DNA from 3 places in the Janthinobacterium sp. GW821-FHT03C08 genome. Region 3 is predicted to be linked to each of the others. Evidence: predicted binding sites of a transcription regulator. Region 3 holds the regulator's gene; each other region holds the start of a gene.
The links. Region 3 encodes HrcA, which represses chaperone genes, less so after heat shock. Its sites were predicted from a motif close to TTAGCACTCNNNNNNNNNGAGTGCTAA; they were not measured.

Region 1 (7,010 bases), on a different contig from region 3:
CATCGTGATGAAGGCGAAGGCATTCGTATGCAGGGCGAACAGGAAATGCTCGCCATAGCGCCGTCCGCTGCCCAGGTAGAGGATTTTCAGGAACAGGGCGAACAGCGGCATCAGGCAAAACATGGCGTACGGCGCGTAATGGAAAAAGCTTTCCACCACGAGTTTTTGTTTCTCGGCCGTGGGCAGCTGCACAAAGTCTTGCCATTGGCGTGGCAGGGCGGGTGTCTGGCCCAAAATGCTGACCTGCATGCGCGATGTCTTGTTTTCCGGAACTTGATGGGCGCCGTGGGCGCTCACCTGGGCTTGCTGGCCGGGGACGGTGAAGAATACGTCGGGGTTGCTGAACTTGAGGATGGCAAAGAACAGGATGCTGAAGGTCAGGTAGACGCGCAGCGGCTCGACGTAGCGCACGCGGCGTCCCGCGATGTATTCATTGCTCAGCGCACCAGGACGGAACAGCAGCAGGGCCAGGGTACGCCAGAGCTTGCCTTCGAGTGCCACGTAATGCGCGACAAATTCATGCAGGAATTCACGCGCGCTGGGCATGTGCAAGGTCGTTGCCTGGCCGCAGGCGCTGCAGAAGTTGCCTGGCGCAGCGGTATTGCAGTTATGGCAAGTACTGGCGGCATGCGTGCTGGGTGACACTGTTTTCAAGATGGACTCTTTCTATCGCGGAAAGGGGAAAATGCGCGCTGAAGGGCGCAGCATATGATGAATGAAAACAATGATAAAAGCGCATTTTTTCTTTCGATAGTTGCTTCCTAGATACAAATGCCCGCGCCGTTCAGAATCCGCCGATGGCGGCCAGCAGGCGCCGTTCGCCATCGGGCGTGAGGCGCAGGGCGCGGCTGTCGAGTTCGCGCTCGGCCCAGCGCTGGCGCAGGGCCAGCTGCAGCAGGGCGGCCCCCAGCGCGCCACCCAGGTGGGCGCGCCGTTCGCTCCAGTCGAGGCAGGCACAGGCGAAGCGGCGGCGCTGGCGCTGCAATTGCGTCACGTCGATGCCCAGCGCCCTCATGCCGGCCGCGCCCGCTTCCGACAGGCAATATTGGCCTTCGCCGCCATCGTCGAGCAGCCAGCCTTGCGCATGCAACTGGTCGTGCACGGTGACGGCGACGGTGCCGGCCATGTGGTCGTAGCAGGTGCGCGCATGGCGCAAGCGGTCCGGCGTGGAGGGCGTAAACGGCGTTGCGGGCACGCCGGCCACCACCAGCAGCGCTTCCAGCGCCCGCGCCACCTCCACGCTGGCCAGGCGGTAATAGCGGTGCTTGCCCTGCGCCAGCATGGACAGCAAGCCATCCTCGCGCAAGCGGCTCAGATGGGCGCTGGCCGTCGAGGCGCCTACCTCGGCCAAGGTGGCCAATTCCGTGGCCGTGCGCGCATGGCCATCGAGCAGGCTGCACAGCATGCGCGCGCGCGCCGGTTCGGCGATGGCGCCGGCCAGCTGCGCCAGGCCCATGTCGGCCGAGGGGAAAGCGAGTACATCATCCATGATTCGTTCCCGGGCGAAGTGTTGTGGTGGAAGGACCAGCATACTCGTGTCCCCACCTCACTGCAATGGAATGCGCATGCCGCTCGCCGACCCGTTTTCCGCCGTCACCCACGCGGCGCCGTATGACTACTATCGCCGCCTGGCGGAAGGCCCGCCGCTGCGTTTCGAGGCGTCGCTCGATTGCTGGCTGGCAACGGGAGCCGTTGGCGTGCGGGCGGTGCTCGCGCATCCCGCCTGCCGCGTGCGCCCGTCCGGCCAGCCGATACCGGATACCTTGGCAGGCACGCCGTGCGGCGCGATTTTTATGGAACTGGTGCGCATGAACGAGGGCGAGCGGCATGCCGTAGCAAAACAGGTGCTGGCGCGCGCGCTGGACCGGGTGGACCTGGCGCGCCTGCATGGACGGGTGATGCAGATTGCCGGCGACCGCGTTCCCGGCAGCGCCGCGCAGCTGAACGAAGCGATTTTTGAGCTGCCCCTGTTCGCCATGGCGGACTTGCTGGGCTTTGCGCCAGCACAATGGCCGGCACTGGCCGCCTGGACGCGCGACTTTGTCGCCTGTTTGTCGCCGCTGAGCAATGGAGGACAATTGGCCAGCGCGCAGCAAGCGGCCGATGCCCTCTTGCACGGTTTTAGCGTGTTGCTGCGCGAGGGGGATGCCTTGCCCGGCAGCTTGCTGCACGACATCGTGGCCGAGGCGGATGCCATGGGGGACGGCCTGCTGGCCAACCTCGTGGGCTTGCTGTCGCAGACCTGCGACGCCACGGCCGGTTTGCTGGGCAATGCCATCGTTGCCTTGCGCGCGCAGCCGGAGTTATCGACCCAGTTGCGTGCCGCGCCCCGGCGATGGCCGGCCATGCTGCGCGAGGTGGTTCGGCATGATCCCGCCATCCACAACACGCGCCGCTACACGGCCGATGCCGTGGAGTTGTTCGGCGTGCGCATACCGGCCGGGCAGATGATCGTCGTCGTGCTGGCCAGCGCCGCCCGGGTGGCGTCAGGTTTTGGCCATGGCCGCCACGCCTGTCCGGGCCAGTCCATCGCGCAGACCATCGCCACGGCTTGCCTGCAGGCATGGGCCGATGGGCTGGAACACATGCCGCTGGGCTGGTCGTACCGGCCTTCGCAAAATGCCCGCATCCCCCTCTTCAGCACTGGAGAAACAGCATGATTGCCGTGATCTTTGAAGTGTGGCCCAGCGCCGATGGGCGCCAGGAGTACCTGGACCTGGCCGCCGCGCTGCGGCCCTTGCTCGACGAGGTCGATGGTTTTATTTCCATCGAGCGCTTCAGCAGCCTGAGCGAGCCAGGCAAATTGCTGTCGCTGTCTTTCTTTCGCGACGAAGCGTCGCTGGCGCAGTGGCGGCAGCTGGAAGCGCACCGGGCGGCGCAGTCGGCCGGCCGGCACGGCGTGTTCGACGATTACCGGCTGCGCATCGCCGGCGTGGTGCGCGATTACGGCATGCTGGAGCGGCAGCAGGCGCCCGCCGACAGCCAGCGCCGCCACGGTATTTAGCGGGGCAGCGCGCCCTGCGTAATCTTGACCTTGACCCGGTAGGTGGGCTCGGCTGCGTCGAGGGCGGGCGGCGTGGCCGGGTCGACGTCGAGCAGGGTGAACGTCAGGTGGTTGACGGTGACGGAACTGGCGGCGCCGGGCATGGATTCGGACAAGACGATGTCGGTGGCGCCCGCGCTGTTGAGCAAACTGAAGCTGTAGCTGACGTAGCCTTTCCACACGCACACGGCGCCCTTGCGGCAGCGGCTGTCGTTGACGCGCTCGAGTTTCAGGGTATCGGTGGCCGTGATGGCCACCTGTTCTCCCGGCGAGAGCACGTAGGTGACGCTGCGCGGCGTGTTTTCCGCGTCGCCGGCGCTGCTGGCCGCGCCGCAGCCGGCCAGCACGGCCAGGCAGGCGATGAGCAGGGGCAGGAACAAGCGGCGATACGAGTCATGGAGGTAATGCATGTTTTTTCCTTTCAGATGGCGCGTCCCCGGCGTGGCATCCACGCGTGGGATGAAAATGATAATAACAAAATGATATTTTTCCGGCGCACTCCTGGCGCGCTGCGGATGAATTGACGTGCCGGCCACGCGGCGCGCCGATTACTGCGTAGAATGGCTGTTTTGAAAATCAGGAAACAACCATGAAAAAAACCGACCTGGCCAAAAGCGATGCCAAGAAACTGATGGGAAAGATGCATGTTCCCGGCGCCGGTGCATTCGGTAAGGAAGCGGTGGTCGTCGACCGCCGCGAGCAGCGCAAGCGCGATCAGGCCCTGGGCCTGGTGCCGTTCGCCGTCAAGCTGAACAGCGATCTGGTGTTGCAATTGCAGACCATCGCCAAGGAGCGCGGCGCGGATCTGAATGACGTCGTTGCCGAACTGATCACCAAGGGCTTGGCTGCAGCGTAAGGGCCGACAATGTTTATCTGTTGATAAACATCAAGATTCAAAACTAAAAGGCGCCTTGCGGCGCCTTTTGCATTGCGGCATGGCTTGCGATTACACGTAGGCCGCCAGGGCGCCCTTCATTTTCTTCAGCGCCGCCACTTCGATCTGGCGAATGCGTTCGGCCGATACGCCGAACTCTTCTGCCAGCGCGTGCAGGGTGGCGCCGGAACCGTCGTCGTTGGCCAGCCAGCGCGCTTCGATGATGCGGCGCGAACGGGCGTCCAGCTTGGACAGTGCCGTTTCCAGGCCTTCCGATTGCAAGCGCGTCACTTGTTCCGCTTCCAGCACCTTGGTCGGCTCGCTCTGCTCCGACGACAGGTAGGCGATCGGCGAAAACTTGTCGTCTTCATCGTCGGTCGGCGATTCCAGCGCGATGTCGCGGCCGCTCAAGCGCGTTTCCATCTCGATCACTTCTTCGCGCTTCACGTCGAGCAGCTTGGCCAGCGCATCGATCTGCTTCGGCGTCATCGCGTCCAGGCCCGTCTTGTGGCTGCGCAGATTGAAGAACAGCTTGCGCTGCGCCTTCGTCGTCGCGACCTTGACCAGGCGCCAGTTTTTCAGGATGTACTCATGCATCTCGGCTTTCACCCAGTGCATGGCGTACGACACCAGGCGCACGCCCTGGTCCGGATCGAAGCGTTTCACGGCTTTCATCAAGCCGATATTGCCTTCCTGAATCAGGTCGGCGTGCGGCAAGCCATAGCCCAGATAGCCGCGGGCAATCGAGACCACCAGGCGCAGGTGCGACAGCACCAGCTCTTGCGCGGCGGCCAGGTCATTTTTTTCACGCAGGCGTTTCGCCAGCGAAATTTCTTCGTCGTGGGTCAACATGGGCAGACGATTCACGGCCGAAATATAGGCGTCGATATTGCCCAGATTGCCAGTGAACCCGAGGCCCAGCGCATTACTTTTGGTCGGAACCAATGCGGATGTTGCGGACATCATAGTCATGTTTTCTCCCTCGTAGTCTTGCTGTGTTCCAGTTGGCCACATCACCCGACGTGGCCCGATTGTCTGTTCTGTTTTGCGTATTCGGTCTTGCACTTTGCAGATCGCGGCACCATCTTCATCTGGCGTCCATGGCGGTTCTGCCTTGGTATGTCCCTATATTAGCACTCTCTGCTTGAGAGTGCCAATCGGCACATTTAATCGTCTTGATAGCCTAAATACTATGGCGAATGAATGCTTGATAAATATGTCTGAACAGCGATCTGAACAGCACTGCAGGCCGCTTCACGACAACATGGCCAGTCTACGGCCTCTGGCTGAAGCGAGCCTTAAGAATACTTGCTAAATATCAAGATAACAGCAGATGGGGGGGCGCATGGCGGCACCGCAGGCGCCGCCATGGGAGGGAAGGTCAGTTCAGGCGCGCCAGGTGGCGCTGCACGCAGAGGAAGGCGCCGATCAGGCCCAGGCCGGCGCTCAGGGCCAGCAAGCCAGCCATCGGCAGGGGCGCCAGCGGCACCAGCTGGAATTCAGATGCATACAGGCGGGCAAACTCGGCGATCGCGGTATTGAGCGGCTGCAAGGCCAGCGCCACGGCACCGAGGGCCAGCGCGCCCGCGCACAGGCCCAGCAGGGCGCCCGTGTAATAGAAGGGGCGGTGGATGAAAGTGTCGGTGGCGCCGATCAGTTTCGAGATGCTGATTTCATCGCGCTGCTGCATCACCTGCAGGCGGATGGTATTGAAGACCACGGCGATGACGGCCACGCCCAGGGTAATGGCCAGCAATAGCAGCACCAGGCGCAGCACGCCCAGCAGGGCCGCCAGGCGCTTGACCCAGGCCGAATCGACTTGCGCCGATTCCACGCCGGGCAGGTGGCGCAGCTGTTCCGCCACCGCATCGACGTCCTGCGCTTCGCTGGCGCTGTTGAAGGCATCGAGTTTCAGCACATAGCTGTCGGGCAGGGGATTGTCGCCCAGGGTGCTGAGCACGTCGGCCAGGCCGTTCTTGTTCTTCAGGGTGTCGAGCGCCTGTTCGCGCGGGATGAAGACGATCTTCGCCTTCTGGTCGTGCACGATCTTGCGCATCTCGCCAGCCAGCGCCACGGCCTGCTCGCGCGGCGTGTCGATCTTCAGGAAGACGCTGATTTCCGGGTCGACCGACATCTGTTCCGACATGGGGCGCACATTGTCGAGCATGGTCAAGCCGGCGAACGGCAGCGACAGGGCGATGGCGACGACGACGACGTTCAATAAAAAGCCGCCCGGCGACTTGCGCAGGTGGATCAGCGCCGAACCGAGCGCGAAGCGGTGTTGACGGAACCAGCCCCTCATGCGCGTTCTCCTTCGCCATCATCCACGCCGGGCGCGAAATCGGGGTCGGGCGGGGCGAACACGGGCGCCTGCGTGGCCTTGTCGATGGCGACCAGCTGGCCGTTCTTCAGGTGGATCACGCGGGCGGCGGCGTCGAGCATCTGTTCGTCATGGCTGGAAATAAGGCAGGTCACGCCCACGGAATGGAAGGCCTTCAGGGCATCGAGCACCTTGTCGGCGCTGGCGCGGTCCAGATTGGCCGTCGGTTCGTCGGCCAGGATGATCTGCGGCCGGTTGACGATGGCGCGCGCGATCGACACGCGCTGCTGCTCGCCGCCCGACAGCGACAGCGGGCGCGCGAGGGCGCGGTCGAGCAGGCCCACCTTGTCCAGCGCGGCGCGCGCGCGCTGCTCGGCGGCCACTTTATGCGCGCCGACCACCAGCAGCGGCAGCATGACGTTGGCCAGGATGGAGCGGTCGTTGAGCAGTTTCTGCTGCTGGAAGATCAGGCCCATGTTGCGGCGCAGGAAGGGCACGCCGGCCGGCTTGAGCTTGGCCATGTCCTGCCCATTGACGATCAGCTTGCCCGACGTGGGGCGTTCCATGGCGGCGATCATTTTCAGCAAGGTGGATTTGCCGGCGCCGGACGGGCCGGCCAGGAAGACCAGCTCGCCCTTGGCAATATTCAGCGAAATGTCGCTGAGCGCCACTGCGTCGGAGGTGTATTGCTTGGAGACGTGCTGAAATTCAATCATGTAGGGGCTTATCCGAGCAGCGCTTCGACAAATTCGGCAGCCACGAAGGGCTGCAAG
Region 2 (7,010 bases), on a different contig from region 3:
GCCGCAAGGCGGGCCGCAACCTGTTCGACGTGCTCGACTTCATCGCGCCACTGGTGCCGCTCGGCTACGCAGCCGGCCGCCTGGGCAACTTCATCAATGCCGAACTGCCGGGCCGCATCGCGCCGGAAACCCTGCCGTGGGCCATGCAATGGCCGGGCATTCCGTATCCCGTGCACCCGTCGCCCATCTACCAGATGCTGGTCGATGGCATTTTGGTATTCATCATCCTGTGGCTGTATGCGCGCAAGCAGCGCCCCCGCATGGCCGTGGGCGCCATGTTCACCCTGCTGTACGGCTGCGCGCGCTTCTTCACGGAATACTTCCGCACGCCGGACTGGGAAGTCGTGTGGCTGGGCGTGCCGATCACGTCGGGCCAGATGCTGTCCCTGCCGATGATCGTGGGCGCCATCGTGCTGCTCGTGTGGGCGTACAAGAGCCAGGTGATGGGCACGCCGCCCACCAAGGCGCGCGCGGCCTGAAGGGCGATCAGCCCAGTAGTTTGCTTGTAATCACTTTCCATTGCGCCGGCGTCACCGGCGTGATGGACAGCCGGCTGCCCTTCTTGAGCAGCAGCATGTCTTCCAGTTCCGGCATCTGGCGCATCTCGGACAGGGGCAGCAGCGCCGTCTTCTTCACGCCCCGCACGTCGACGCTGATCCAGCGCGGCTGCTCAGGCGTGGCCTTCGGGTCGAAATACTTTCCCCCCTCTTCAAACTGGCTGTGATCGGGATACGCCGTGCTGGCCACTTCGGCCACGCCCGCCACGCCCGGCTGCGGGCAGCTGGAGTGGTAGAACAGCACGCCGTCGCCCACCTGCATGCCATCGCGCATGAAGTTGCGCGCCTGGTAGTTGCGCACGCCAAACCACGGCAGGGTGTGCCCGGGCGCGGCCATCAGGTCGTCGATGCTCACTTCATCGGGTTCCGATTTCATCAGCCAGTACTGTGTCATTGCATTCCCCAGGTCAGATAGTCAAAGCGACAGGCGTAAAAAAACGGCTGCGCATGCTGATGCTGCAACCGTTTTTTGTACTGCAAATTGGGCCCCGCCTGTGCCGCTATGCCGGCATCCCGAACCAAACGGTTCAAGGTGGTCACGTTAGTTCAATTTCGGGTTCGTCGAACGAGCGACGCTCACTCCCATCAAACAAAATTCGCAACCGATGCGCATAAATGGTTCAAGGAATATATGGCAATCGCGAACACCGCAGGGTAGACGCAAGTTTACTCCTTAGTCCGCGCATCGCAAAGACAAATCGTACCGTGCCCGCCTAAAAAAGGTTTTCCTGGGGCGTCAATGCGCTGTCCAGGACGGTGTGCATGGCCGAGATTTTCTGCTTCACTTCCAGGATGGTCAATTCCGACAGCGGCCCTTGCGGCGACTTCACGGAGAGAAACTCTGCCGCCACGCCCAGGGCGGCCAGCACGGCGATGCGGTCATTGCCCTTGACCTTGCCCGCGTCGCGGATGGCTTTCATCTTGCTGTCGAGATAGATCGCCGCTTCGCGCAGCGCGCGCTCTTCGCCATCGCGGCACACCATGCTGTAGGCCTGGCCCATGATATTGACATCGACACGCGGCATTACGCTTCCTTCCCGTTCTCGGCACTGTAGGCACCGGCTTCCGAGGCGGCTTGCTCCAGGCCAGCCTGCACCAGTTCCGGGATTTTTTCCAGCAAGGCTTCCACCCGCTCCTGCGCCTCGCGCATGCGCTGCACGTACTGCGCATTGTCGGCGGACAGCGCGGCATTGTCCTTGCGCAATTGCGCGTTTTCACGACGCAGCGCATGGGTCATTTCGGCCAGCAGGCCTATTTTGTCGGATAATTCGTTGAATTCGGAAATCATCCCGCCACTATAGGGCGGACGCTCCATGGGCGTCAATCGAATCACGCCGCTGTCACACATATTTACATCAATGCAGGGCAGTTGGCGGACAATACACACTTTTTCCGGCGCTTTTCGCCAAGTGCGCGCATCTGCCGGCGCCGCGATGGCAGCGTGTTACTCGTCGACGTAATCGGGTTCGATATCCAGTCCGCCATAGCGGTTTTCGCAAGAACGGCGCACCAGCGTCTGTTGTCCGCCCTTGCCGTCAAGCACCATCGTCAAGTCGCGGCAAGTCTGGCGGTAGCTGCCAGGCTTGGCGTCCGTCCCCGAGGGCGTCAGGCGCACTGCCAGCGGCGCCGCATTGCCCAGTCCCTTGTTGCTCCACTGGCGGCTCTTGCCATCCTCTTCATCCTTCAGGGTGCGCACGGCCGCCTTCAGCAGCGCGGCCCGCTCCTGCGCATTCAGCGCGGCCACCGTCACGTCCGACAGGAAGGGCGGATACGCGACGGGCGCCGCGTCCTTGCCCTGCACATCCCACTTGCCGCTGCTCTGCGAGCAGGTGCGCCGGCTCAGGTCCTGCGTTTTACCGGCCGCCGTGACGACGAATTTCAGGTCGCGGCACATGTGCGCCTTCAGGCTGTGCTCCGTCATGCCGGAATTGCTGAAGTTATACGTGACCTTCACCAGCACGCCGCTGTCGCCGCCGTTGTCCCACAGGTGCGCTTCCTGGTCGTCATCGTCCTTGTTGAGGTCATTGAACAGGTCGTTCAGCAGCATTTCCTTTTCCAGCGGCGTCAGGGCCGCGACCGTGATCTCGTCGGCGATGGTGCGGGGTTGCGCGGCGGCATTGCCCAGCAGGGCGAAGCCGAGGGTGCAGGCGGCCAGCAGGCGCGGCGCGGAAACGTGGAACAGGGAAGGCATGGCGTTCTTTCTAACGGATAAGGGGATAAGGCGATGTTTGATATGCAATTACAATCATCTTATCAAATTCCATAGCAAAACTCCGTTACCCTTGCGTACAGGAACAGCCCCCTGCCGGCAAGCATGCTAGAGTCAGGTTTACTGCTGACGCCCGGGGACAAGGCTTGTCACAGCGCAAACCTTGTGCGAATGCAGGCTGCACAGTTCTTCCAAGCTTATGTTCCCTTCGAATAAGCCCTTGAAGTTGCCCCCTACCGTCCCTATAATTAGCACTCGTTAGTAGAGAGTGCTAACAAACTCTTTCGTAGCAATCCTCAGGAAATGATGGTGCTTGTCAGGCAACAGCAGGGAACGCTACGCGGCGGGCGACGCCGCGATGCACCACTGCCTGGCGCCAGCGGGCGCACGATGACCGGGGGTTTGCTTGACCGTTGCGGGCCGTTTTCAACGGCGGCCATTGAAAGCACGCCTGGCGCTGTGCCAGGCATGTCTTCATTCAGCAACACTTATCCATTGAACTTTAAGGAGTTTTGTATGAATCTGCGCCCATTGAACGATCGCGTCATCGTCAAACGCCTCGACCAGGAAACCAAGACTGCGTCCGGCCTCATCATTCCTGATGCAGCTGCTGAAAAACCGGATCAAGGCGAAGTCCTTGCCGTAGGCAATGGCAAGATTCTCGACGACGGCAAAGTCCGTCCTCTGGATGTCAAAGTGGGCGACCGCGTCCTGTTCGGCAAGTACGCTGGCCAAACCGTCAAGGTTGACGGCGATGAGCTGCTGGTCATGCGCGAAGAAGACATCATGGCGATCGTCGTCAAGTAATTGTTTCCACGTTTTAGATAACTCATTCCGAAATTTCTGGAGAATTGAACATGGCAGCTAAAGAAGTAGTATTCGGCGACGCAGCGCGCGCCAAGATGGTCGAAGGCGTCAATATCCTCGCCAACGCAGTCAAAGTCACCCTGGGCCCGAAAGGCCGCAACGTGGTCCTGGAGCGCTCGTTCGGCGCCCCTACCGTCACCAAGGATGGTGTATCGGTAGCGAAAGAAGTTGAACTCAAAGACAAGCTCATGAACATGGGCGCGCAAATGGTCAAGGAAGTTGCTTCCCGCACCAGCGACAACGCCGGCGACGGCACCACCACCGCCACCGTGCTGGCACAAGCCATCGTGCGCGAAGGCATGAAGTTCGTTGCCGCCGGCATGAACCCGATGGACCTGAAGCGCGGTATCGACAAGGCCGTTGCCGCCACCGTGGAAGAACTGGCGAAAATCGCCCGTCCTTGCACCACCACCAAGGAAATCGCCCAGGTTGGCGCGATCTCGGCGAACTCGGACTACTCGATCGGCGAGCGTATCGCTGAAGCGATGGAAAAAGTCGGCAAGGAAGGCGTCATCACCGTTGAAGACGGCAAGTCGCTGAACGACGAGCTGGACATCGTGGAAGGCATGCAGTTCGACCGCGGCTACCTGTCGCCTTACTTCATCAACAACCAAGAGAAGCAAGTTGCCGTTCTGGACAGCCCATTCGTGCTGCTGTGCGACAAGAAAATCTCGAACATCCGTGACCTGCTGCCGGTACTGGAACAAGTCGCGAAAGCCGGCCGTCCACTGCTGATCATCGCCGAAGACATCGAAGGCGAAGCGCTGGCGACCCTGGTGGTGAACAACATCCGCGGCATCCTGAAAACCTGCGCAGTGAAAGCACCAGGCTTCGGCGACCGCCGCAAAGCCATGCTGGAAGACATCGCTGTCCTGACGGGCGGCCAGGTGATCGCTGAAGAAGTCGGCCTGACCCTGGAAAAAGTGACCCTGGCCGAACTGGGCCAGGCAAAGCGCATCGAAGTGGGCAAGGAAAACACCATCGTCATCGATGGCGCCGGCGAAGCTGCCTCGATCGAAGCACGCGTGAAACAAGTGCGTGTCCAGATCGAAGAAGCGACCTCGGACTACGACCGTGAAAAACTGCAAGAGCGCGTGGCCAAACTGGCTGGCGGCGTTGCCGTGATCAAGGTTGGCGCAGCCACCGAAGTCGAAATGAAAGAGAAAAAAGCCCGCGTTGAAGATGCACTGCACGCTACCCGCGCTGCCGTGGAAGAAGGCATCGTGCCAGGCGGCGGCGTAGCCCTGCTGCGCGCACGCGCCAACATCGCGATCAAGGGCGACAATCCTGACCAGGACGCCGGCATCAAGATCGTCCTGCGCGCCATGGAAGAGCCACTGCGCATGATCGTGCAAAACGCTGGCGAAGAAGCGTCGGTCGTCGTGGCAGCCGTACTGGCCGGCTCCGGCAACTACGGCTACAACGCTGCCAACGGCACGTATGGCGACATGGTGGAAATGGGCGTCCTGGACCCAGCCAAAGTGACCCGTTCGGCGCTGCAAAACGCCGCTTCGATCGCTTCGCTGATGCTGACGACCGACTGCATGGTCTGCGAAATCGCTGACGACAAGGCAGCCGGCGGCATGGGCGGCGGCATGGGTGGTATGGGCGGCATGGGCGGCATGGACGGCATGATGTAATGTCCTGCGGCCAGTCGCGCAGGCGACGGCGCACCTGGCCGCATACGCCGGGACAGGGCTGGCAGGCCAAAAGCTGCCAGCGCCTTCCCGGCGGCCCCGAAAGCCACCTTCCACGGAAGGTGGCTTTTTTTCGTCTTACTTTTCAGCAATTCCAACGATTGCCCGCCTGCCCGTTTTGCTTTAGCATGGCCGCCATCGTCCACCCTTCCGAAACACCCCATACCATGCCGCCACGCGCCTCTTCCTCCAAAACCGCCATCATCGCCGGCATCCTGGCCGGCTTGCTGGCCGCCGGGCTCGGCGCCTTCTACCTGTATCAGCAGCCCGCCCGGCACGGCGGCAGCGCCCCGGCGGCGAGCAACGGCACGGCCGCCGAGGCAGCCAGCGCGCGCGCCGTCGATGCGCTGATGGCTTTGCCGGAGATCAAGGCCTGGTCGGCGCACATCGAAAAAGCCTCGGGTGGCCGCGCCCATGGCGCCGTGATGGAAACGGCGCCGGAGACGCGCCTCGTCGATGGCGCCGCCTACTATCAGCTGAGCTTTTTTGAAAGCACGCCGGATGCGGCCCACCGCTGGGAAAGCTTCGTCGTCACGCCCGACGGCAAGCGCATCCTCGTCGACGACGTCGTCAGCGGCGAACTGCTGAGCCTGGAGCGCTGGCGCCAGGACAGCGCCCCCATGCAGCGCATCGCCACGCAGTAATTCCCCCTACGCCGGCGCCCCCTGCGGCGCCGCGCCGCGCACGCGCGCCACCCACCACACCGTCAGCAGGGACAAGCCCGCCGCCAGCCAGCCATTCATGCCATAGCCGCTGATGTGACCAGCCGCGTCCGTTTGCAGGGTCAGTCCGCCCAGCCACGCACCCAGACCATTGCCCAGGCTTTGCAGGGCCGAATTGGCGCTGAGGAAAGCGCCCCGCTTGCGCGGCTCCGGTATCGTCGTCAGCAGCGCCTGCAGCGGGATGGTGCGGCCCGACACGAGCACCATGAACAGGGAAAACGCCAGCATCAGCGCCCACAGCGGCAGCTGGGGCAGGTGCGTGACCAGCAGCATGGGTACGATGGAAGCGAGGGCCACCCAGCGGTACACCTGCCGCTTGCCGGCGCGGTCCGCCCAGCGCCCGATGCGCCTGGCCGTCAACAGGGTGGCGCAGCCGCCCGCCAGGTAGACCCAGGTCACGTCGGCCGGCGCCAGGCCCATATTGCCCACCAGCACAGGTGAAATGAAGGGGATCAGCAGCATGCCCGCCGTCATGTTCACCACCGACAAGATGAAGGCGTCCAGGTGGCGCCGCTCCTGGAACAGGGCCAGCAGGTTCGGCAGCACCTGGCGCAGCGGCGTGGCAGCGGCGCCCATGTGCGCCGTCAGCGAGGGCAGCACGCGCGCGGCGCCGAACCAGATCAGGAACGACAGCAGCACCAGCAGGTAGAACGGCGAGGCCCAGCCGAAATGCGCGGCCAGCACCACGCCGATGGGCACGCCGCCCACGGCCGCCATGGCAAACGAGGTCATGACGACGCCGGTGGCCGCGCCGCGCCGCTCGGCGGGAATCACGTCGCCGATGATGGCCATGACGATGGCGCCCAGCACCCCGCCTGTCAGCCCGGCAAAGGCGCGCGACCACAGCAGCACGTGGAAGTTCGGCGCCAGCGCGCAGGCCAGGTTCGACACGGTAAACAGGCAGAACATGGTCAGCAGCAGCTTCTTGCGGTCGAAGCGGTCGACATACGTGGCCGCC
Region 3 (7,010 bases):
ATATAACTCCAATTTATCTTTGGAATATCAACTATAGATTTCCATGATATCTCTCCCTGGCAGCCGCGGCGCGGCTGCCATTCGTGCAGCTTAGCCTGGATTGCAGGCGATCTGTACCGTGGTGACGTTGGCGCCGCCCATGGTGCCCGTGCCGGTGCCAGGCTGCACGACGCACTTCAGGCCCGTTGGCTGGGTGAAGACGCTGATGCCGTAGGTGGCGCCATCGGCGACGGAGCCGCCCATGACAAAGGTCGTGGCATCCTTGGCCACCGTGGTTTGTGTGTTGCCGTTAATTAATACCAAGCCATCCGCCGTCAAGCCGCTGATCGAGCCGCCGAGGGTGTACACGTTTTGCGAGCAGGTCACCAGCGCCTGGATGCTCACATAGTGGCCCGCCGTACCGGTGCCGCCACTGACGCCGCAGCTCATGTGGGCAGGATTTTGCGTGACGGTGATGTCGTAGCTGGTGCCGTAATCGATGCGCTTGGCAAACGTGAAACTGGTGGCGCCGGCGCCGGGCGAGACGGTGTCGCCGCCATTGGTCAGGACCAGGCCATTATTGTTCAAGCCAGTGATGGTGCCGCTGACATCGTATGTGGCCTTGCCGCCGCAAGCAGCCAGCCCCAGGGTCAGCAGCAGCGCGGCGAATGGGCGCAGGAAGGATAACTTCATGTATTTCTCCAAAAAAATAGTGACGGAGCGCAGGGCTTAAGGCGCCGTGCAGTCGAGTGTGGCAGCCGTCGTGGCGGCGGAACCCATCGTGCCAACCGTATCGTGGCCGTCGGCGCTGGTGGAACCCTGGAAGCGGCACGTCAGGCCGGTTGGCTGGGTCCGTATGGAAATATTGTAGGGCGCGCCGTCGGCGATCGCCGGGAAGGTATAGGTGGTGCTGCCTTTCAAGGGGCTGGTGCCGTTGCTGCCAATTACCAAGGTCAGGCCGTCGGCGCTCAGGCCCGTGACCGTGCCGCTCAGGGCATAGGTGTTGGTCTGGCAGGTGACCGAGGCCGTGGTCACGGAGTAGCTCGATGCCTTGCCGCTGCCATTGGCGATGGTGCAGACGGCGCCTTTCGGCTGCTGCGCGATGGTGATGTCGTAGCGGTCGTCGGTACTGACCAGTTTGGTGAAGTAAAACGACGATGCGCCCGAGGTGACCGGCAACTCTTCCGAACCGTTTTTAAGAATCAGGCCGTCTTTTGCCAGGCCGTATACCTGGCCGCCCAGGTACAGATTGCCGCCGCTGCCACCGCAAGCTGCCAGTGTGACGGCGCAAGCCGCCGCCAGCATCGAGCGCAGGTACAAGTTTTTCATACATTCTCCAAAACGAATTAGGTAGGGTAGCGCAACGCGGACGCTGGCGCCGCATTGGAATGGCGCCTATTTTAGTCTATCTGGCAAGCGGATTGATCTTGCCTTGTATCTCCCTGTAACAATTTTTCGCCCAGAGGCGCCGGCCTGGCCCCATTTGCCCGGGGCATCGCCATGCCGGCGGCGGCGATCGGTGCGACAATAGAGGCACGCTGCGCACCGTGGCGCGCCATCTTTTTTGTGAATGCCATGCCCCTAGCCCCTGTCCCGCCTGCCGTGCCGCCGAAGGCCATCCTGTTCGACCTCGACGATACCCTGTGGCCCATCGCGCCCGTGATCGCCGCCGCCGAAACCCTGTTGCACGACTGGCTGGCCGCGCACGCGCCCAAAGTGGCCCAGCAGTTCTCCATCGAAGTGCTGCGCCAGCACCGTTTGGCCATGCTCAATGCGCAGCCGCATTTTCATGGCAACCTGATCGAACTGCGCCGCGCCGGCCTGCTGAGCGCTTTCGAAGCGGCGGGAGAGGACCCCGCCCTCGTCGATGGCGCCATCCGGCAATTCCTGGCCGCGCGCAACCGCGTCCAGCCGTTCGACGACGTCCTGCCTGGCCTGGCCTGGATGCGGCAGCGCATGCTGGTCGGCTCCATCTCGAACGGCAATGCGGATCTTGAAATTATCGGCCTGGCGCAGCATTTCAAGGTATCGATCGCGGCCAGCGATTTTGGCGTGGCCAAGCCCGATGCCAGCATCTTCCTGGCCGGCTGTGCCGCGCTGGGCGTGGCGCCGCACGAGGCTGTGTACGTGGGCGACGACCTGTATTTCGACGTGACGGGGGCGCAGGGGGCGGGCATGCGGGCCGTGTGGATGAACCGCAAGGGCAGCGATGCGCATCTGGCGGCCGGCGTGCGGCCCGACGCCATCTGCGCCAACTTTGACGAATTGCTGCTGTGGCTACGCCAGCAACTGGAAGATTGATCGCCGCCCGGCCGACGAACGTGCATAATAGGCGCTGTTGCTGCGCGTTCGGCCGCTTTCTTGGCCGCTTGCCTAAAAGAACACTTGCTTAAAGAATACTTGCTTAACTAATCATCATGCAACTCGATACACGTGCCCAAACCCTGCTGAAAGCCCTGGTCGAGCGATATATCGCCGACGGCCTGCCGGTCGGTTCGCGCGCCTTGTCGAAGATTTCCGGCCTCGACCTGTCGCCGGCCACCATCCGCAACATCATGGCCGACCTGGAAGAGCTCGGCTATGTGGCCAGCCCGCATACCTCGGCCGGACGCATCCCCACGCCGCGCGGCTACCGTATCTTTGTCGACACCTTGCTGACCGTCAAGCACCTGGACGAGCACCTGGTGGAATCGCCCCTGCGCCTGCAGACGCCGCAACGCACCATCGCCAATGCGGCGCAGATGCTGTCCTCGCTGTCGCAGTTTGCCGGGGTCGTGCTCAGTCCGCGCCGCGAATCCGTGTTCCAGCAGATCGAATTCCTGCGCCTGTCGGAAAAACGCATCCTGCTCGTCATCGTCGCCCCGGGCGGCGACGTGCAGAACCGTTTATTGCTGACGGAGGCCGACTACACGCCGGCGCAGCTGGTGCAGTCGGCCAACTACATCAACCAGAATTATGGCGGCCTGTCGTTCGATGCCGTGCGCGTGCGCCTGCAGGGCGAACTGCGCCAGTTGCGCGACGACATGGGCAGCCTGATGCAGGCTGCCGTGGAAGCGGGCAGCGAAGCGATGGCCGACCACAGCGACGACATGGTCATTTCCGGTGAGCGCAACCTGCTCAGCGTGAGCGACCTGTCATCGAACATGAGTTCGCTGCGCCAGATGTTCGACATGTTCGAGCAAAAGACGGGCCTGATGCAGCTGCTTGACGTGTCGAGCAAGGCGACGGGCGTGCAGATTTTCATCGGCGGCGAATCGAACCTCGTGCCGATGGATGAAATGAGCGTGGTGACGGCGCCGTATGAAGTCAACGGCAAGATCGTGGGAACGTTGGGAGTGATCGGGCCGACCCGCATGGCATACGAGCGGGTCATCCCGATTGTCGATATCACGGCGAAATTACTGTCGAACGCGCTGAGCCATCATTGATCGCCCTGCCGGCCTTTCCCTTGCGGATGCGGCCGGCACAGATCAGGCTGTTTTATGCGGGCAGGCCGTCTTGATGCAATTGCCGTAGATGGCCAGGGCGTGTTCGGCGATCTTGAAACCGCGTTCTTCCGCCACTTTTTGCTGGCGGATTTCGATGTCTTCGTCGAAGAATTCTTCGACCCGGCCACAATCGAGGCACACCAGATGGTCGTGGTGGGAACCTTCGTTGAGCTCGAAAATCGCCTTGCCGGTTTCAAAATGGTTGCGGTTAAGCAAGCCGGCTTGTTCGAATTGCGTCAGGACACGGTAGACAGTTGCCAAGCCGACATCCATATTGTCGGCCAGCAGAATCTTGTAGACGTCTTCCGCTGTCAGGTGGCGTACCGGGCTACTCTGGAAGATATCGAGTATCTTCAGCCGTGGCAGGGTCGCTTTCAGGCCGCTTGCCTTGAGATCACTAGGATTGTTACTCATGTTTGTTGCTCGTATGTGGGTCAGGTGCTTTATCATATAGCGTTTTAGCGGGGAGTGCCAAAATATGCATTTTTTGGCTGGCCGGTCACTCCTGGCGTTTTGTTCATCAAATTGAGGTCATTTATGCGCGTAACACCGGCTGTATTGCCATCTCTCTGGCACCGTCTTTCCTTTCGAGCCCCAGTCGTGGCAGGCATGGTCTGTGTTGCGCTGCTGGCGTCCGGCTGTGCCAGCCGCGGCATCCTCGGCGAAAAGCCGGCGGTGACGCTGAAGGAAGGCAAGGAAGTCGTCCCGGAACAGGGCGCGCAAACGACCACCGTCACGCCACTGCAGAAATTCATGTGGTTTTTCTCGCCCTACCGTCCTGACATTCAGCAAGGCAACTTTATCTCCGAAGAGATGCTGGCCCAGCTGAAAGTCGGCATGACGCGCGACCAGGTGCGCTTCATCCTCGGCACGTCGCTGCTGACCGATATCTTCCATGCCGACCGCTGGGATTATCCTTTCCGCCTGGCGCGGGGCAATGGCGAAACCACCAGCAGCCGCGTGATCGTGTTCTTTGACAAGGAGGGCAAGGTCGCCCGTTTCGAAGGCGGCAACTTGCCGACAGAGAAAGAATACATCGACCGCATCGCCGGCCCGTCGCCGTTCGCCAAGGTGGCCAAGGCCGATGTGCCAGCCGCTGCCGTGCCGTCGCCCGTGGCGCCCAGCGCCGTGCCGGTCCCGGCCGATGCCGCGCCCGCCATTCCTGTGAGCAAGCCTGAGGTGACCCCTGCGCCTGCCGCCGAAGCTGCACCGGCGCCCGCTGTCGAACCCACCAAATAAGTAGCTGTAAGAGAAAATAATGACTGAACTGAAAATTGCCATCGCTGGCGCCAGCGGCCGCATGGGCCATATCCTGATCGAAGCGGTCAGCAATGCGCCGGACGCCATCCTGGCAGGCGCCCTCGACCGCGCCGGTTCGCCGACGATCGGGCAGGATGCCGCTGCCTTCCTGGGCAAGCCGGCAGGCGTGCTGACGCAGTCCGACCTGGCCAAGGGCCTGGCGAACGCCGATTTCCTGATCGACTTCACGCGCCCCGAAGGCACCCTGGAGCACCTGGCGTATTGCGCCGAACACGGCATCAAGATGATCATCGGCACCACCGGTTTCGATGACGCGGGCAAGGCGGCCATTGCCGCCGCCGCCGAAAAGACGGCCATCATGTTCGCGCCGAACATGAGCGTGGGCGTGAATGTCACCATGAAACTGCTGGAACTGGCCGCAAAAAGCCTGTCCGAAGGCTACGACATCGAAATCATCGAAGCGCACCACCGCTACAAGGTCGATGCGCCATCGGGCACGGCCCTGCAGATGGGGGAAGTGGTGGCCGGCGCCCTGGGCCGCGACCTGAAGGAATGCGCCGTGTATGGCCGCGAAGGCGTGACGGGCGAACGCGATCCGTCGACCATCGGCTTTGCCACCATCCGTGGCGGCGATATCGTGGGCGACCATACGGTGCTGTTTGCCGGCATCGGCGAGCGCATCGAGATCAGCCACAAGTCGAGCAGCCGCGTCACCTACGCCCACGGCGCCCTGCGCGCCGCGCGTTTCCTGGCTGACAAGCCGACGGGCCTGTTCGACATGCAGGACGTGCTGTCGCTGAAGAACTGAGGAACGATATGGCCACTGCCATCCTGAATGGAAAAGAGATTACCGACGCAGCCAGCTTTCACGCGCAGTGCGTGCAAGCCTTCGGTTTTCCCGAGTTTTACGGCAACAGCATGGATGCCTGGGTCGATTGCCTCAGCTACCTGCGCGACGATGAAAACATGACGCAATTCCGTTTGAAGCCGAACGAAGTGCTGGACATCGTCGTGCAGGATGCGGAAAGCATGAAGGCGCAAGCGCCGGATGTGCTGGAAGAAATGACGTTCTGTATCGCCGGCATCAATGAGCGCTATGAGGATTATGGCGAAAAGCCGGCGCTGAAATTGACGCTGAAGTAACGCTGAAAACATAAAAAACGCCGGACAGTCTTGCCACTGCCCGGCGTTTTTCTTTAGACGACCTTGCGTTCGCGCAAACCATCGATCTGGCCGCCATCGAGGCCCAGCCATTGCTGCAACACCTCGTCCGTATGCTGTCCCAGCAAGGGCGGCGGCAGGCGGTATTGCACCGGCGAGCCGGACAGGCGCACGGGATTGGCCACCAGCGCCACCGTGCCTGCCGTCGGATGCGGCATCTCCACTTTCAAGCCGCGCGCCACCACTTGTGGGTCGGCAAAGACCTGGTCGATGCGGTTGACGGGGCCGCACGGCACGGCTTGCGCCTCGAAGGCGCTGATCCATTCGGCCGTCGTGCGCATGACCGTGGTCTGGCGCATCAGGGGGATCAGGGTCGCGCGGTGCGCCACGCGCTGCGGATTGGTGGCGAAACGTTCATCCTGCGCCCATTCCGGATGGCCGGCGACGGCGCAGAAGCGCGAAAACTGCCCGTCGTTGCCGATCGCCAGGATCATGTCGCCATCGGCCGTGGGAAAGTCTTGATATGGAACAATGTTCGGATGCGCATTGCCCATGCGCTGGGGCACTTTTCCCCCGCACAGATAGTTGGCGGCCTGGTTGCCCAGCGCCGCCACCTGCACGTCGAGCAGGGCCAGGTCGATATGCTGGCCCAGGCCAGAGCGTTCGCGTTCTGCCAGCGCCGCCTGCACGGCGATGGTGGCATACAGGCCCGTCATGATGTCCGTTTGCGCCACGCCCACTTTTTGCGGCCCGGCGCCCGGCTGGCCGTCGGGCACGCCCGTGATGCTCATCAGGCCGCCCATGCCCTGGATCAGGAAGTCGTAGCCGGCGCGCGCCGCGTACGGCCCGTCCTGGCCAAAGCCGGTAATCGAGCAATACACGAGGCGCGGGTTAAGCGCCAGCAAGCTGGCCGCATCGAGGCCGTATTGCTTCAAACCATCGAGCTTGAAATTTTCCAGCAGCACGTCCGATTCGGCGGCCAGCTGGCGCACCAGGGCTTGCCCTTCAGGCGCGGCCAGGTCGATGCACAGGGAGCGCTTGTTGCGGTTGGCGCACTGGAAATAGGCGGCCTCGGCCGTATCGCGGCCGTCTTCATCCTTCAAGTAGGGCGGGCCCCACGAG

Region 1: the regulator HrcA is predicted to act here: its motif matches at 5,048-5,074, upstream of rpoH (RNA polymerase sigma factor RpoH).
Region 2: the regulator HrcA is predicted to act here: its motif matches at 3,015-3,041, upstream of groES (co-chaperone GroES).

What each region holds. Positions count from the first base shown of each region.
Region 1 covers NZ_JBWKUP010000011.1:197,387-204,396, forward strand. The annotation lists gene AC07VL_RS17670 (DUF3667 domain-containing protein) at 1-645, opposite strand, end outside; gene AC07VL_RS17675 (ArsR/SmtB family transcription factor) at 785-1,489, opposite strand; gene AC07VL_RS17680 (cytochrome P450) at 1,566-2,660, shown strand; gene AC07VL_RS17685 (antibiotic biosynthesis monooxygenase family protein) at 2,657-3,004, shown strand; gene AC07VL_RS17690 (hypothetical protein) at 3,001-3,453, opposite strand; gene AC07VL_RS17695 (hypothetical protein) at 3,633-3,899, shown strand; gene rpoH (RNA polymerase sigma factor RpoH) at 3,990-4,883, opposite strand; gene ftsX (permease-like cell division protein FtsX) at 5,299-6,219, opposite strand; gene AC07VL_RS17710 (cell division ATP-binding protein FtsE) at 6,216-6,953, opposite strand; gene ftsY (signal recognition particle-docking protein FtsY) at 6,962-7,010, opposite strand, start outside.
Region 2 covers NZ_JBWKUP010000001.1:79,661-86,670, forward strand. The annotation lists gene lgt (prolipoprotein diacylglyceryl transferase) at 1-479, shown strand, start outside; gene AC07VL_RS00370 (EVE domain-containing protein) at 487-951, opposite strand; RNA gene ssrS (6S RNA) at 1,039-1,216, opposite strand; gene AC07VL_RS00380 (cell division protein ZapA) at 1,271-1,582, opposite strand; gene AC07VL_RS00385 (DUF904 domain-containing protein) at 1,582-1,845, opposite strand; gene AC07VL_RS00390 (hypothetical protein) at 2,002-2,748, opposite strand; gene groES (co-chaperone GroES) at 3,283-3,573, shown strand; gene groL (chaperonin GroEL) at 3,624-5,273, shown strand; gene AC07VL_RS00405 (hypothetical protein) at 5,459-5,974, shown strand; gene AC07VL_RS00410 (MFS transporter) at 5,981-7,010, opposite strand, start outside.
Region 3 covers NZ_JBWKUP010000003.1:122,021-129,030, forward strand. The annotation lists gene AC07VL_RS05015 (hypothetical protein) at 91-672, opposite strand; gene AC07VL_RS05020 (hypothetical protein) at 709-1,308, opposite strand; gene AC07VL_RS05025 (HAD family hydrolase) at 1,555-2,280, shown strand; gene hrcA (heat-inducible transcriptional repressor HrcA) at 2,397-3,407, shown strand; gene fur (ferric iron uptake transcriptional regulator) at 3,450-3,881, opposite strand; gene AC07VL_RS05040 (outer membrane protein assembly factor BamE) at 4,077-4,706, shown strand; gene dapB (4-hydroxy-tetrahydrodipicolinate reductase) at 4,726-5,535, shown strand; gene AC07VL_RS05050 (barstar family protein) at 5,544-5,870, shown strand; gene AC07VL_RS05055 (CaiB/BaiF CoA transferase family protein) at 5,924-7,010, opposite strand, start outside.